DNA from 2 places in the Cetobacterium somerae genome. Region 1 is predicted to be linked to the other one. Evidence: riboswitches for the same ligand, from Rfam matches in the RefSeq annotation. Region 1 holds a riboswitch; the other holds the start of a gene.
The links. Region 1 has a riboswitch for cyclic di-GMP ahead of MKD34_RS12990 (hypothetical protein). Riboswitches for the same ligand answer to the same signal wherever they lie in the genome.
Positions count from the first base shown of each region.

Region 2: another riboswitch for cyclic di-GMP. It lies ahead of MKD34_RS02655 (HD domain-containing phosphohydrolase); the one in region 1 lies ahead of MKD34_RS12990 (hypothetical protein).

Region 1 covers NZ_CP092521.1:118,207-127,263, reverse strand. The annotation lists gene MKD34_RS12990 (hypothetical protein) at 1-3,861, opposite strand, end outside; cyclic di-GMP riboswitch class I at 3,953-4,028, opposite strand; gene MKD34_RS12985 (hypothetical protein) at 4,143-4,352, opposite strand; gene MKD34_RS12980 (hypothetical protein) at 4,395-4,742, opposite strand; gene MKD34_RS12975 (gamma-glutamylcyclotransferase family protein) at 4,904-5,305, shown strand; gene MKD34_RS12970 (Crp/Fnr family transcriptional regulator) at 5,514-6,212, opposite strand; gene MKD34_RS12965 (2-dehydropantoate 2-reductase) at 6,413-7,342, shown strand; gene treC (alpha,alpha-phosphotrehalase) at 7,372-9,042, opposite strand.
Region 2 covers NZ_CP092519.1:599,297-608,353, reverse strand. The annotation lists gene MKD34_RS02660 (ABC transporter substrate-binding protein) at 1-712, opposite strand, end outside; gene MKD34_RS02655 (HD domain-containing phosphohydrolase) at 730-2,838, opposite strand; cyclic di-GMP riboswitch class I at 2,893-2,968, opposite strand; gene guaB (IMP dehydrogenase) at 3,021-4,478, opposite strand; gene purD (phosphoribosylamine--glycine ligase) at 4,559-5,809, opposite strand; gene purH (bifunctional phosphoribosylaminoimidazolecarboxamide formyltransferase/IMP cyclohydrolase) at 5,824-7,353, opposite strand; gene purN (phosphoribosylglycinamide formyltransferase) at 7,359-7,934, opposite strand; gene purM (phosphoribosylformylglycinamidine cyclo-ligase) at 7,928-8,953, opposite strand; gene purF (amidophosphoribosyltransferase) at 8,966-9,057, opposite strand, start outside.

The sequences.
Region 1 (9,057 bases):
ATTTGCTCCATTTGATGCAATTACTCCAATACCATTATTTCCTAATAGATTTATAGTTCCTGTATTGAAAATTTTATTGTCTTTTCCAACTCCTACTATCCCTACTTGAGAATTTGATGATAATGTTATAGTCCCTGTATTAAAAATATCTTCGTTTCCATAAATTCCCATTCCTGATTCACCAGGTTTTAATTCTCCTTTATTCTGAAGAATTATATTATTTGCTACTAAAAGAACTCCATTTTCAAAACTATCTCCATTTAATTTAAAATTAATCTCTTTAGCTGAATTTGGTGTTTCTCCTTGTAAAAATAATCCAAATTTTCTTTCTTGAACTTCTGAATTTATACCAGTAAATGATAACTCAGTTATGCTCTTATCTAAATTCGATGTTTCATCTAAAGCAAGAGCTGTTCCTCCATCTCCAACTTTTATAACTCCAACTTTTTCAATAATACTTCCATCTTTTCCGTATATTCCTATTCCTTGGTTTCCTGATAAAATTTCATTTTCATTCGTAATTGTAGCATTTGATCCATAAATTCCTATACTAGACTCTCCTAATAAATTTATAATTCCATTATTATATACCTTGGCTAAACTATTATCTTTATTCGACCCATTATTTTCTACAAAAATTCCAGCACTATTATCACCAAAAGTATTAATTTTTCCATTGTTTATAACTGTAACCATTCCTTGACCAATAGCTTGAGAGCCAAATTCATTTTCAATAACTTTTCCAGTTGACGCCACTCTATTTGTTAAACTATATATTCCCGTAGCATCATTACCGTATATTTCAAAATTCCCATTAGAAACTACTGAACTTCCATTTACTGCATATAACCCAATACCACCAGAGTTAATAATATTATCTCCTTTTTCAACTATTATTTTTGAACCTTTTGCAAGAGAAATTTTTCCAAAATCAATATACGCTCCAATAGCACCATTTCCAGAATCTATTCTGTCAACATCAACTATCGAATTTGCTCCTAAATTTATTTGCGTTTCATCATTACTTTTCGCAAGTTTGCTCGAACTATTTTCTAGACCAGATACTTGTCCACTATAATATTTATCAGCATCAGTGGTTAATACATTTGCAACTACTTTTTTTCCAGCTTCTAAATTTAACTTTAAGTGTTGTCCTAAAAATCTTTTATAATAGAAATCTCCTATTTCGTCTGGTTGATTTGAATTTTTTTCTATATCTGTATCTATATTTAAATTTCCTCCATCAATTGCAGCAATTTTAAATGAGTTACAAATTTTTCCATCTACTCCAATGCCACCTTCAATAGATACTACATTTAAAATTCCTTCTATTCCTGACTTTAATTTTGATACATATAAATCACTGTTTGTATTAACTAGTTTAGTTGCCACTGCATCATTTGAAGTTACAACTATTTTTCCACCTGAAAGATTAACTAAAGTTGATTTTGACTCTAAATCCGCTTCTACTCCAACTCCTCTTCCTCTTAAAATAATTGTTCCATTTTGTAGATTTACATCTCCTCCATTTGTATAAACTGCATAACCATTTCCACTATAATCAATTGTTGCTCCCTCTAGGTCAATTGTAGAATCAACTCCAACTGAAGCAACTCCTGCCTGACCATTTATAACTTTTAAATTCAAATTTTTCCCGTGAATTTTTCCTCCATTTTCAGCATAAAGACCTACACCTTTACTTATAGCCTCTTTTGAATTATCTATTGTTATAGATGAATTAGAAATAGTATCTTTCAATTTTGATTTAGTACTTGATAAAATTGTTATGTCACCTTTATTCGCAAATGCTCCTATACTTTCACCTGTTAAGTTTACATCCAAATTATCCACATTTATAATTATAGATGAATTCTCTCCTTCTGAATAAAATATTTTTGAATCTCTCGTGTTCACATTAATTTTTCCAAGTAAATCTATAGTATTTCCATCTCTAGCTATTGCTACTTTATTTTCTAAACCATTTTCAACTACAATATCACCATTTGATTTGATATTTCCTCCACTTGTTAAAAGTCCAATAGCTTCTTTATTATCTCCTGTTATTGATAGAACTCCTGTGTTTAAATTTAACTCTCCATTTGAAGAAACTACTCCGATAGAGTTTTCAGAATTTTCAATCTTAATCTTATGAGTTCCATATTTTTGAGTATTTTCATTTACTATCGCAACGTTATTTGTTCCACCCAAAATCTCTAAATTTATATTTGATTTCTCATTTAATAAATTTCTATCAGGATGCTCACTTTCTAATTTATGTACAAATCCTATATTTTGTGTTCCACCTAAAATTGTAATTGGGGTTTGTAAATCTATTGTTCCATTATTAATCTCTTTTTTTACATAAATTCCTATATTTTGTATTCCATCTAAAATACTTATTTTTCCAGAGTTTTTAAAGTTATGAGAATCTTCCTGATTATTCGCATAATCTTTATTAAATAACATGATAAAATTTTGTGTTCCATCTTTTATTGTAATATTTCCATCTCCATAATTAGTTGTAAAATAATCTCTTTTCTCTCCATAAAATTCTGTAGCTTCAGTATATGCAAATATTACATTACTATTTCCCTCCACTGATATATTCCCACTATTTAATAAATAAGGATTTAAAGATTCCGTTCTTTTAGTATGCCCTTGAAGCCCTACTATATTAATGGAATTTCCAACTAATTTTATATCTCCTTTTAGTGATAAAATCATGGATACTGCATTCTCACTTTTTCCATATAACCCATAGTTATCATATAAAGATTGCACTTCATTTCTCTCTTCAGCTGTTAACTCTTTTATATCTTCCAATTTTTGAGCTTTATCTCCATGAGGATCATAATGAATAAATTGTCTCAACACATATTCTCCTTGTGAATCTTTAACTCTATTTTTAGCATCTATATTCACTTTTGTTTCTTTTTCAAAAGAACTATATGGAGACCCAATTACTCTATATATTCCTGCATTCCCTTCCCCTATAATTCCATTTGTTTGGTAAGTTCTATTAGTTATAGCATATTTTGGATATGGAGAAGCATATTTTGCAGTATAATTTACTATCTCTCCACTCCACCCATCTAAAGCTGAACTCCCGGCTATATTTATATCCCAATTTCCAGATTCCATTATAACTTCAGAAATAGTTGCATTGTGCCCCTTCTTATACGAACCTTGACTTATTGCTTCCCAAAACCATGGTTCATCTGCATTAACAGATGAATAAGTTTTCATATCTGGGATTATTATATTTGGAATAGATATTTCCTCTATCTTAGGTGGTTCAGGATTATTTATCTGAGTTATTTCGAATGAATCTGGTTTTTCTATTTTTTTTAACGATAAATTTTCATTTTTTATATTATTTATATTTCTATTGTCTAAATGCTCTTTTGTTGAAATATTTGGTAGCTTACTATTTATATCAAAATCTTTTAAACTTAACTCTGTAATAAATGAATCCATAATTTCCAAATCATGATTTTTTATAATATTGTCTACAAATCCATTGTCTGGTTTGTTTTCTTCTGGTTTCTTATCTGGAATCTTTTCAGCTGGTTTATCATTAATTTGCTCCTCTTTTACAAAAAAATCTCCAAAAGCTGACTTATCTCCATCTTTGCTACCATTTGTATGATTATGATCTCCCACAAAAAATATTTGTGTTTTTCGTTCATCACTTTTTTTATAAAACATTTCCTCTAAAACCTTCTCTTCATCTTTAATTAAAGGTTCTTCTTGGGCATAAATGCCACCTGTTATCAAAAAATTAACAAGTAGTGAAAGTGTAAAAGTTACTCTTCTTTTTAAGTATCGTTTTAAAGTTCTCTCCTCTAAAAATTTGTTCATTGTTTTCCTCCCAACCGTTTTTTATTATATATATTTATTGTAATTTTATATTCAAAAAAAAATGCACTTATCCACTTTTAAACAAGTGAATAAGTGCAACTGGCTGCCATTTTGAAGGCCCTTTAGCTTTGCGTCCTATAGTTTCCCGTAGTTTGCTAATTTTTGTAAATATTGTCTTTATATTATTATATATTACACCTTTTTCTTTCAATAAACAACCTCTTTTAAAAAAATAATAACAAAGTAATTAAAAAAAGACTGATTTCTCAGTCTTTTAAATTTTATATTTTTTCATTATTTGAAACAAAGCTAATTAACTTGATTTTTTGAGCACCAGTAGCATAAACTATAATCTCAGAAACACCTGACTCCATAAATTCTGCTCCAATCTCATCAATTTTCTCTTTTATAATATCTTGCTCTCGCTCATTATTTGTTTCAATAGCAATTTCCCATCTACCCATAATATCTACTTCACTTATAATTTTCATATTATCATCTCCTCTTAAAATAATTATATTCAAAGATTTATACTAAATTAAGGAAGAAGTTCCTTCACTACCAATTTTATATCTTTTTGGATTTTTAATTAAATCTTTTTTTAGCTTTTGAATTTCAGAATCTTTATCCTTTTCTAACTCCTTAATTTTCAATTCTAAAAATTTTACCTTTTCATTATAACTAAAATCAGAAGTACTCAAATATTTTAATTCCACTTTATAGCTATCTATTAATTTTTCATTTAAATCAAAAATTTCATCAAAAATTATTTGTTGTTCTATTTTTAAATTTTGCTTTAATTCATCAAAATTTATATCTTGTTCATTAGCAAAAGCTAATCCTTTAAAAATTAAAATCCCTATTAATAAAATTCTCTTCATCTCTTAATTCTCCTTCAATTAAATTCTCTAAGTAATTTTTTCTTAAATATATCTTAATAAAAAATTATTACAGATTTATGTCAAAAAATATTTTTTAGACAAACCTTCCATTCTGTGCTACCATTTAAGGATAAATATTTTTATTAATAAGGAGGATAACTATGAAAATTTTTGTTTATGGAAGCTTAAGAGAGGGATTTTTTAATTTCAATAAGTATATAAATGGTGCAGCTAAAAAAATTGAACTAGGTGAAGTTATAGGTAAACTATATGCTATTAAGGATCAAGAATATCCTGCTCTATTAGAAGAAGATGGAATTGTAATTGGAGAAATTATAACCGTTGAAAATTGTGATTTAAAAGCTATTGATAATATGGAAAATTATTTTGGTGAAAATAATCCTAATAATGAATATAATAAAATAAAAAAAGAGATTAAGAATTTAGAAACTGGTGAAATAGAAATTTTAGATGTTTATGTTTATAATACAACTAATCCGAAATTTTCGTATAATAATTTAATTCCTATTGCTTCAGGAGATTGGAAAAAATATAAAAATTAAGATAAAAAAAGAACTAGAAAAATCTAGTTCTTTTTTTATTCTCTAGAATAAAAATTAACAACTTTCAAATAAACAAGGGTTTGTTTACTCGATTTGAAACGAATTTAATACTTAATAAGGTATGCTCTATCATTCGTTCTAAATTCAGAATTTCCTTTTTATTAATTAAAGATTTCTTTCACTAGAATCTTTTTCTTTATTTTTTTTATTAGAAATAGCAAATACTTTTTCTACAATATTTACATCCTAATCTCTCCTCAATCTCTTCTAAATTTTCAAGAAAAAAATGTTTATTTTTAATAGATAGAAAACCCTCTTTTTTTAATTTTGTAATTATTCTTGAAACTGTTTCCTCTGTTGAATTTAAAGATTTTGCAATATTTTTATTTAAAATCTTATGATTAATAAAACTATTCTCATTATTATTACCATAAGTTCTGTATGCTCTAATCAATAATGACAATACTGCATTCTCCATAGTAAATAATTTAATATCTCTTATTTGAAAAAATAACTTTTGATAAAAAATAGAAGTATATTCTAAAATTTTCTCATGCAAATCTATATCCTGACTATATAAATTTTTTAAAAATTTTTTATCTATAATATAACATATTGTGTCCTCACAGACTTCTATATAAAAGTTTTCTAAATACTTGTCTCCATCTAAAAAATCACTTATTCTATTTAAAATAATTATATTCTCCTTTGAATAACATCCTAATAAAAATTCTTTTTCTTCACAAAAATTTTGATAATATCTAATCAATCCTTTATCTATAATCAAAATTTTTTCATTAGAAAAACTAATGTCTGTCAAAATTTCTCCTTTTCTATACTCTTTTCTTTGTGGATTAAATTTTAAAATATCTTTTATTAAATTTTTTCTATACTCTAAAAATGTCATATATTTTCCTTTCAAATAACTTTTCTAACTAAGTCATACAAAATTTTAACATATTTCTTTTTAAATTTGTATTATCTTTAAAGTACTTAAAAAAAATATACATAATATTGATTTTAATCAAGTTTTTTTAAAATTTTTTATGATAAAATCAAATATACATAACAAAATATTAATTATAGAAACAAAGGAGATAATTAGATATGAAAATTGCAATAATTGGAGCTGGAGCTATGGGCTCAAGATTTGGATATATGTTACAACAATCTGGAAATGATGTGTTTTTAGTTGACACTTGGAAAGAACATGTTAATATAATAAATAAAAATGGACTTTTAATTGAAGAGAATAACAAATTAAATTCAATTAAAATTCCTATTTTTCTTCCTGAAGAGGCAATAGAAATTCCAGAATTGATAATTTTATTCACTAAATCAATGGGATTAAAGTCAATGCTAAAAAGTATTAATAAAATAATTGGAAAAAATACAAAAGTTCTTTGCTTATTAAATGGATTAGGCCATAGTGAAACAATATCTGAGTTTGTAGATATGAAAAATATATTTATGGGAGTTACTTTATGGACATCGGAACTTATTGGTCCTGGACATGTTAAGCTAACAGGAAGTGGAAACTTGGAGATTCAAAATTTAGACCCAACTATGGAAGATACTGCAAAAAAAATATGTCAAACTTTAAATAATGCAAATCTTAATGCAGTTTATAGTAAAAATGTTGTTCTTTCAATTTGGAAAAAAGCTTGTATCAATGGTGTGTTAAATAGTACTTGTACCATTCTAGACTGTAATATTGAAGAGTTTGGTCAACTTAAAAACTCTAAAAAAATTATTACAAAAATAATTCAGGAGTTTTCACAAATAGCTAATAAATATAATATCTTTTTAAATATTGATGAAATTATAAAAAATGTTGAACAAACCTATGATCCTAATGAAGCTGGAGAACACTTTCCATCTATGCATCAAGATTTAATACAAAATCATCGACTTACAGAGATTGACTATATCAACGGTTATATTTCAAAAAAAGGAAAAGAATTTGATATCTCAACTCCATATAATGATCTTTTAACAATGCTTATACATTCTAAAGAAGAGTTACTTATTAAATAGAAAAGAACCTCAAAAATGAGGTTCTTTTTTTAAGATGAATAAATTACAACTGATTCATAAGCTCTCAGTTTTATTTTTTTTCCATTTAATAATATATCATTGTAATTTTTTATTAAAATATTTTTTCCAACAAATATCTCTGGAATTTCAATTTCTATTTCATTTTCATAAAAATTATTTATAACCAAAAGTTTTTCATCTTCAAATTTACGCATATACCCAAATACTTGTGGACTCTCCTCATACATGGGAATAAAATCTCCATGAGAAATAACTTTATACTCTTTTCTTAATTCTATCAATTTTTTATAGTGATAAAAAACCGAGTCTTTATCTTTTAAGTTATTTTTAACATTTATTGATGAATAATTTTTAGACACACCTATCCATGGAGTTCCTTTAGTAAAACCTGCATTTTCGTTATCATCCCACTGAACTGGAGTTCTGCTATTATCTCTAGATTTTTGTCCTAGAATTTCTATAGCTTCATCAATAGTTTTTCCTTTTTCAAGAAGTAGTTTATAATTATTTAGAGCTTCTACATCTCTATATTCATTAATATTTTCAAAATGAGGATTAGTCATTGTAATCTCCTCACCTTGATAAATATATGGGGTTCCTCTTAACATGTGAATTGCTGTTCCCAGCATTTTTCCAGACTCTTTTAAATATTTTTCATTTCCAAATCTAGAAACAATTCTTGGCTGGTCATGATTACACCAAAATACTGCACTCCATCCATCTCCATTTTCTATTCCCACTTGCCATTTGAAAAATATTTCCTTTAAAGATTTAAAATCCATATCTCCTAAAGCCCATTTTTCTCCATTTGGATAATCCACTTTTAAATGATGAAAATTAAATACCATAGATAACTCTTTATTTTCTGGCTTTGTATACTCTACACAATGGAAAATCGTTGTTGATGACATCTCTCCCACAGTTAAGCTTCCTGGATATTTTCCAAAAGTATTAGCTGTTAATTCTTTTAAATATTCATGAACTTTAGGTCCGTCTGTATAAAATTTTCTTCCATCTGATGTAGCAGTCTCATAGTTATCATCTGGAAAATTTTGATTTTTTGAAATTAAATTTATTACATCTAGTCTAAATCCATCTACACCTTTTTCTAGCCAAAAATTTATCATTTTATAAATATCAGCTCTTAATTCTGGATTCTCCCAATTAAGATCAGCTTGAGTTACATCGAATAAATGTAAATAATATTTTCCTAAGGATTCCACATATTTCCAAGCATTTCCACCAAATTTTGAAGCCCAGTTATTAGGAGCTTTATTGGGTGTTCCCTCTTTCCAAATATAGTAGTTGTGATATTTATTTTCTGGTCCTTTTAAAGCTTCTTTAAACCAAAAGTGCTCTGTAGAAGTATGATTAATAACCATATCCATTATTAATTTTATTCCTTTTTTATGCATCTCATTTAATAATAGATGAAAGTCTTCCATAGTTCCAAATATTGGGTCAATATTATAGTAATCAGCTATGTCATATCCGTTATCCATCATTGGTGAGACATACATAGGAGTTGTCCAAACTACATCCACACCTAAATTTTTTAAATAATCTAGTTTACTTATAATTCCTCTAATATCTCCTATTCCATCACCATTACTATCACAAAAACTTTTCGGATATATCTGATAAACTGTGGCACTTTTCCACCAATCTTTTTCTAACATAATTTTCCTCACTTT
Region 2 (9,057 bases), on a different replicon from region 1:
AATATAAAAGTGCTCTTTTTCTATCACTAATCTCTGCTAAAATCTCTATTTTAAAAGGACCTAGATTTTTCTTAAAATATTTATCATTCTTAGATAAAATAACCTCTTTACTTGTTATTTTATCTAATTTATATGGCCCAGTTCCATAAATAATTCCATCTTTATACTTAGTTATCGAACACATGTAATAAGTCAACATTGATAAAAAAAGATTATTTTTTCCTTTTAACTTTATCTCTATTGTATTTACATCTATAATTTTTATGTTTTGAATATCATTAAAAAAGTCTTTAAAAACACCACTTTTTAACATCCTCTCAAAAGATTCTTTTACATCTTTTGCTGACATTTTATCCCCATTTTGAAAATAAACATCTTCTCTTAACTTAAGTTCTAAAACTCTGTCATCTTTCCATTCCCATTTTTCAACTAAATTTGGAACAACTTCACCTTTTTCATTATAATTAAATAATGTATCATAAAGATAATTTACAACTCTCATCGAATACTGATCCTTCATTAAAATAGGATCTACAGTTGCTATTTTAACTGCTTGCACTATTTTTATTTCATCATTATTACTATTAACTGTATTATCTTTATTTAAATCACTATACTCATTAAATGGTATCTCTTCTAAATAAGTTTCTACTTCTCCAAAAGTTAAGGTTATTGTCAGAGTAAATAAAATTAAGCATAAATATCTTTTCAAATTTTCACCTCTTAATATTATTTATTATTTTTTATTGCAGAATAGAATTCTGTTGCTAAATCTAATGCCTCTTTATTCTCTTCATAAATTTTTTCAAATTCTTTATTATTTGCTACAAAAATATCAACTAGTTCTGGGTCAAAACTCTTTCCTTTCTCATTTTCAATCATTGTTAAGGCTTCTAAATGAGACAGTGCACCTCTATGGAATTTCTTTTGTCTCAATGCATCATACACATCAACAACAGCTACAATTCTTGCTTCTAGCGGAATATTCTCTCCTTTTAATCCTAAAGGATAACCACTTCCATCCCACTTTTCATGGTGATATCTAACTATATTTTCAGCTACTTTTCCTAGTTTTAATTTTTTTACTAAATCATAGCCTATATTTACATGTTCTTTCACTTTATTAAATTCATCTTCAGTTAATTTAGATGGTTTTTTCAAAATTTCTGATGGAATTGCAACTTTTCCTATATCGTGCAAAGAAGAAAATCTTTTAATATTCTCTCTTGATTCTGTAGGAACATTTGCCTTTTCAGATAAAAGGGTTGAATACATTCCTAGTCTTTTCACATGATCTCCTGTATCTTCATCATTTAGTTGATTTGCCATCTCTAAAACTTCAATTAATGAAAAACTTAATTCTTCCGCTTTTTTTCTATTTTTTTCAGATTTAACTATTAATATTATTAAAATAAATATAAATATTACTACTGGTATTGATATTTTTAAAATCAATTTATAATTTTGAGCAACTATAGAATTTTTTAACAAATTATTATCTATAACTGTTTTATCAACAGTAAAACTTTCTAATATTGTTTCTATTAAATTTGATAACTCTTTTTGTTCTTTCGAAATTCCAAAACCTACTCCAAAAGAATCATTTAATATTCCAGCTACTTTAATTTTATCATCTAAAAAATTATTACTTATTACTCCTGTCAATATATTAAAATAACCTACCAAATATTCACCATCTTGATTTAATAACTTTTCTAATCCCTCTTCATAACTTTCAACTTCTATTATCTGACTATTTTTTAGTATATTTTTTAAATAAGTATAGCTATAATCTCCTTTTAATACTAATATTTTAGCTTTATCTAAATCTGAAATATTTTGTATAAACCCATCAGCTTTTCTATTTGCCACTGATAATTTCATTTCATAGTATGGCTTTGTATAATTAATTTTACTTTTACCTTCACTATTTTCAATGGCTATTCCTTCCATATCATATTCTCCATTTTTTATAAAAACAAATGGCACCCCTATTATTTGCTCTAACTCTTTAGTTATATTAACTGTTAATCCTTGATAAATACCCTTTTGCTCATAGTAAAAAGGTAACATAAATTTATCTTTTCCTAATTTTACTTTTATAGTTTTATAGCTTTCCTTTACTTTTTCGTAACTTGGTGTATCTTTTAGTAAATACTTATAAAATTCTATTCTGTTTTTTGATAATAATTTTTGAAAACTATCTCCTTCTACATTGTCCATAGTTTCCTCTATCTCTTTATGAAGATTTTTCAAATTTTTCCTAATTGCTATTTGTTCATTGTACCTAATATTCTCTAACAGTTTATAATTTGTTTCTCCTGAATTTTTATCATACCAATCTTGTGCTATAAAAGCATCAACTTCTCCCTCTGAGAGTTTTTCTAATCCTTCATCTAAGTTTTTCACTTCGATTTTTTCTAACTTTAAGTTATTATATCTTTCTTTAAACTCTTTTAATCCATGTTGATTTGGAATATATGCTACTTTTAAATTTTTTATATTTCCTAAGTTAGAAAGTGTAGAGTTTTTATTAACAACAACTCCTACTCTATATATCATTGGAGTATCAAAGTAATCATATACTCTTTTTCCATCAAGAGTTTCAATCGTTCTTAGTACAACATCACTATCTTCACCATCTAAATTTATACTTATATTTTTATTTTTTAATACATCTGCAAAAATATCTATATAAACTCCTTGATATTCCCCTTTCTCTAAATCTTTATACAAATACATATCTGTTGTATTCGATGGTATTGTTATATTAATGTTATCTTTTGAAAAAATATTACAACTTACTAACATCAAATATAATAATATTATTTTTTTCATTTTTTCCTCCATAAATATTTTTTTGCAAAAAAAAACTGCAATAATCACAAAGACTATTGCAGCTGGCTGCCATTTTAAAGACCCTATAGCTTTGCGTCATAGGGTTTCCCCTACTTTGCCTTATAAATAAAGATTTCTCTTTAATTATAATCAATCAAAACATTAAAGTCAACTTTTTATATCTATTTAGAATAGTTTGGAGCCTCTTTAGTTATAATAATATCGTGTGGATGACTCTCTTTTAATCCTGCTCCTGTAATTTTTACAAATTTTCCATGAACTTTTAAATCTTCAATTGTTGATGTTCCACAATATCCCATTCCAGCTCTCACTCCTCCACAAAGTTGGAAAACAACATCTTTCAAGCTTCCCTTATACGAAACTCTTCCCTCTATTCCTTCAGGAACTAATTTTTTAGCATCATTTTGGAAATATCTATCTTTCGATCCTCTTTTCATTGCTGCCATTGAACCCATTCCTACATACACTTTATACCTTCTTCCCTCATATATCATCTCTTCTCCAGGGGCTTCAGTTGTTCCTGCTAATAATCCTCCTAACATTACACAATCTGCTCCTGCAGCTAAAGCTTTTACCATGTCTCCAGATAATTTTATTCCACCATCTGCTATAACACCAATTCCTCTTGTTTTACAAACTTCATATACATCATTAACTGCTGATAATTGAGGAACACCTACTCCAGCTACAACTCTCGTTGTACAGATAGATCCTGGTCCTACTCCTACTTTAACAGCATTTACTCCAGCTTCTATTAAATCTAAAGCAGCTTCTGCAGTAACTATATTTCCACCAATTATATTTAACTTAGGAAAGTTTTCTCTAATCTCTTTTATTTTTTCCATAACACCTTTTGAATGTCCATGTGCTGAATCTACAGTTATTATATCTACACCAGCTTCTACTAAAGCTTTTACTCTTTCTAAAGTATCTGCTCCAACACCAACTGCTCCACCAACTCTTAATCTTCCTTGAGAATCTTTACAAGCAAATGGGTACTCTACTAAATTATCAATATCTTTTATTGTTATTAGCCCTTTTAATTTTCCATTTTCATCAACTATTGGCAACTTCTCTATTCTATTTTCTAATAAAATATCTTTTGCTTCTTCCAATGTTGTTCCAACAGGTGCTGTTACTAAATTTTCTTTTGTCATTATATCACTTACTAATTGATCCATGTCTTTTCTATACTTCAAATCTCTATTTGTTATAATACCAATCAATGATCCATCTTCTTCAATTACTGGTAATCCTGATATTTTATATCTTCTCATTATTTCTTCAGCATGCCATACTGTAGAATCTTTAGTTAATGTTACTGGATTTTTTATCATTCCACTTTCATTTCTTTTTACTCTGTCTACTTCAGCAGCCTGATCTTCTATACTCATATTTTTATGTATAAATCCAATTCCACCTTGTCTTGCTAAAGCTATTGCTAAATCCCCTTCTGTTACTGTATCCATCGCTGCACTTAAAACTGGAATATTCAATTCGATATCCTTTGTAAGTCTTGTTTTTAAACTCACTTCATGCGGTAATACCTCTGATCTCGCTGGAACTAATAGCACGTCATCAAAAGTTATTGCTTCTTTTATTATTTTTCCATTCATCATTTTCCTACTGCCTCCAATTATAATTTTCCAATTTTTAAATAAAGACCTGCACTTTTTTTTAGTACTGTGCAGGTCTTTTTTTATTTATTTTCGTTATTATAGCACATTTTTGAGCCTATGTCATTTCTAAAAAATAATTTTTTACAATTTATTTTTTTTACATCTAAGTAAGCATTCTTTTTTGCTTCTTCCAAAGTATTTCCATAAGCTACCACAGATAATACTCTTCCACCATTTGTTTCAATTTTGCCATGAACTTTTCTAGTTCCCATATGAAATACTACAGATTCTAAATCCTTTGGTATTTCTATTTCACTTCCTATTGTTGATGATTTCGGATAATTTTCTGAAGCCATCACCACTGCCACCGTATATCTATTATCCCACTCTAAGTTCACATCTTTATTTTCCATTAAATCCAATATTGCTTTAACAAAATCCGACTTTAATCTTGGAAGAATCCCCTCAGCTTCGGGATCTCCAAATCTAGCGTTAAACTCTATCGTCTTTACACCATCTTTTGTTAACATTATTCCACCAAAAAGAAATCCTTTAAATGAAATTCCATCTTTTGCCATTCCTCTAGCCATTGGTTTTAATATTTTTTCTAAAGTTTGATCTATTATATTCGAATCAATCTTATCTACTGGTGAGTAAACTCCCATTCCACCAGTATTTGGCCCTTCATCATTGTCATAAGCTCTTTTATGATCTTGAGCTATTTCTAATGGAATTACTGTCTCGCCATTTGTTAAAGCAATTATAGAAAATTCAAATCCATCTAAATACTCTTCTATTACAACCTTATTATCAGGGATACTAAAAGCTATTTCTAAAGCTTCAATTGCTTCTGGTATTGAAAACGCAACAGTTACACCTTTTCCTGCTTTTAATCCATCCTCTTTTATAACTATTGGAGCACCTTTTTTTTCTACATACTTTACTGCTAATTCTAAGTCAGCAAATGTTTCATACTCTCCTGTAGGCACACCATATTTTTTCATAAGTTTTTTAGCAAACTCTTTGCTTGATTCAATTTTTGCAGCTTCTTTTGTCGGACCAAAAATTTTCATTCCTCTTCTTTCAAATTCATTTACAATTCCTAAAGCAAGAACATTTTCCGGTCCCACAATTGTCAAATCTACTCTATTTTTTTGAGCAAAATCTGCTAACTCTTCTATTTTTTCTTCTGGGATATTAATCAATGTACCTAAGTTTTCCATACCAATATTCCCAGGAGCTATAAATATTTCTTTAACTAAATCACTTTCTTTTACTTTCCATGCAATTGCATGTTCTCTTCCACCTTTTCCAACTATAAGAACTTTCATAAACTCCTCCAAAATTAATGTTTAAAGTGCCTAACTCCTGTAAATACCATAGCTATTCCATGTTTATTACACGCCTCTATTGAAAGTGTATCTTTTATTGATCCTCCTGGTTGAATTATAGCTGTAATTCCAAATTTAGCAGCTAACTCTACTGTATCTTCCATTGGGAAAAACGCATCAGAAGCTAAAACCGCTCCTTCACACTTTTTTTGTCCCTGCTCTAAAGCTATTTTAGCAGCACCCACTCTATTCATTTGTCCTGCTCCTATTCCTATAGTTTGGTTATCTTTTCCCACAACAATCGCATTAGACTTTACATGTTTTACAACATTCCAAGTAAATATCAATGCTTCTATCTCTTCATCTGTTGGTTTTTTTTCGGTTACACATATAAGTTCATCTTTAGATACTTTCATCTCATCAAACTCTTGAATTAGTGCTCCATCCATAACAGATGTTACTTTCATTTTATTTAAAATTTCACTTTCCATATCAATTTGTAGTACTCTTATATTTTTCTTTTGAGTAATAATATCTAAAGCTTCTTTTTCAAAACTTGGAGCTATTATAATTTCTAAAAATAATTTCGATAAATCTTCTGCAACCATTTTTGTTATACATGAATTGCTTACAACAATTCCTCCGAAAATCGATGTTTTATCAGCTTCATAAGCTTTTTTCCAAGCTTCATTTATATTTTTCCCACTTCCTACACCACATGGATTCATATGCTTAACTGCAACTACAGTTGGTTCTTTAAACTCTTTCAATATTTCTAATGCTGCGTTCGCATCTTGGATATTATTATATGACAACTCTTTCCCGTGTAATTGTTTGGCATTTCCCATAGAGTATCCTGCAAAGCTTTTCTTGTAAAACCCAGCTTTTTGATGTGGATTCTCTCCATATCTTAAATCTTGTACTTTTTCATAAGTTACAGTTATTGTTTCTGGGAATTTTTCTTCCACTTTATTTGTTAAATACTCTGCAATTAAAGTGTCATATGATGACGTATGTCTAAATACTTTCGCTGCTAATCTCTCTCTCGTTTCTAATAAAGTATCTCCAGCCTCTTTTAATTCACAAACCACTGCTTCATAATCCTTTGGATCAACTATTACTGTAACTGATTTGTAGTTTTTAGCTGCTGATCTTAACATACTTGGCCCACCTATATCTATATTTTCAATTAACTCTTCATGAGTCACATTTTTTTTAGCTAATGTTTCTTTAAATGGATATAAATTTACAACTACCATATCTATTAAATCTATTTTATTATCTTCTAGAGCTTTTAGATGATTTTTATTATCTCTAACACACAATAATGCTCCATGAACATTTGGATGTAATGTTTTTACTCTTCCATCCATAATTTCTGGAAAACTTGTAATATCCGATATACTTAATGTCTTTATCCCCGCTTCATCTAATGTTTTCTTTGTCCCACCTGTAGAAATTATTTCATATCCTAACCCTACTAACTCTTTAGTTAATTCTACTATTCCTGTTTTATCAGATACACTTATTAACGCACGTTTCATCTATATTATTCTCCCTTTTTAAATAACTTTGTTAAAATCATTGGATAAATTCTATGTTCTATTTCATGTATTTTATTTTTAAGATCCTCTAATCCCCATTGAGAGTCTATTTTTAATCTTTCTTGATATATTATCTCCCCTGTATCAACTCCACTATCCACATAATGAATAGTCACTCCTGTTTTACTTGCTCTAGCTTTGTACGCATCCCCAATGCCATCTTTTCCTGGAAATTCAGGTAAATAAGCTGGATGGATATTTATTATTTTATTAAAATATTCCTCCAATAATATTGGTGATATTATCCTCATATATCCTGCCAAAACTATGTATTCTATCTCATATTTTTTTAATATGTCTATAATCTTCTCTTCAAATTCCATTTTTGTGTTATACTCTTTTGGATTAATAAAATAATATGGTATCTCTAACAACTTTGCTCTTTCTATAGCGTATGCACTTTCTTTATCAACAATTAGAACTTTAACTTCATACCCTTTTCCTTCTCCTGACTTTTGAGCTTCAACTATCCTCTGAAAATTCCCACCATTTCCAGAAGCAAAAACAGCAATTTTTACCATTTTATTTCTACTCCTACTTTTCTATTAACTTCCCCTAATATCATTGGCTTTTCTTGTAACTCTTCTAATTTTTCAACTAATTTATCTAAATTTTCTTTAGATACAACAAATATAAATCCAACTCCCATATTAAATACATTAAACATCTCTTCTTTAGGAATATTTCCTTTTTCTTCTAAAAATTTAAATACTTGAAGTTCATTTATATTTTTAGAATCGATTTCTACTCCCATCTCTTCAGGTATAATTCTAGGTATATTTTCATAGAAACCACCACCTGTAACATGGCACATTCCTTTTACATCTATATTTTTTAAAACTTCTTTTACTGTTTTTACATATATCTTTGTTGGTGTTAGTAGCTCTTCCCCCAAAGAGTTTTCAAATCCCTCATACATTTTTTTCAAATCTAAATTTGCATCTTTTATTATTTTTCTAACTAAAGAAAAGCCATTTGAATGAACTCCACTAGATGATATTCCTACAAGAATATCCCCTTCTTTTATGTCCTTTCCAGTTATTAAATCTTTTTTCTCTACAGCTCCAACTGTAAATCCAGCTATATCATAATGCCCTTCACTATACATTCCAGGCATCTCTGCTGTCTCTCCCCCTATTAATGCACATTCTGCCTTAACACATCCATCAGCTACACCTTTTACTATAGCTTCAATTTGTTCTGGATAGTTTTTTCCAACAGCTATATAATCTAAAAAATATAACGGCATTGCACCTTGAACTAAAACATCATTTACACACATAGCCACAACATCTTGACCTATTGTATCGTGTTTATCCATTTCAAATGCTAGCATTAATTTTGTTCCGACACCATCTGTTCCGCTAACTAAAACTGGTTCTTTCATTCCAAGTTCTGATAAATCAAACATTCCACCAAATGCTCCTAAACTATTCATTGCCCCTTTTACTTTAGTTCTTTCAACATGACTTTTAATTCTTCTAACTGATTCATATCCAGCTTCTAAGCTAACTCCAGCTTCCATATATTTATTACTCACTTTTATCGACCCCTATTTCTTTAAATTTTCTAATAAACTAAACATACTAGTTGGATATTTTCCAGTAAAACATGCTAAACATATATTTTTTCCTAATCCTTCTA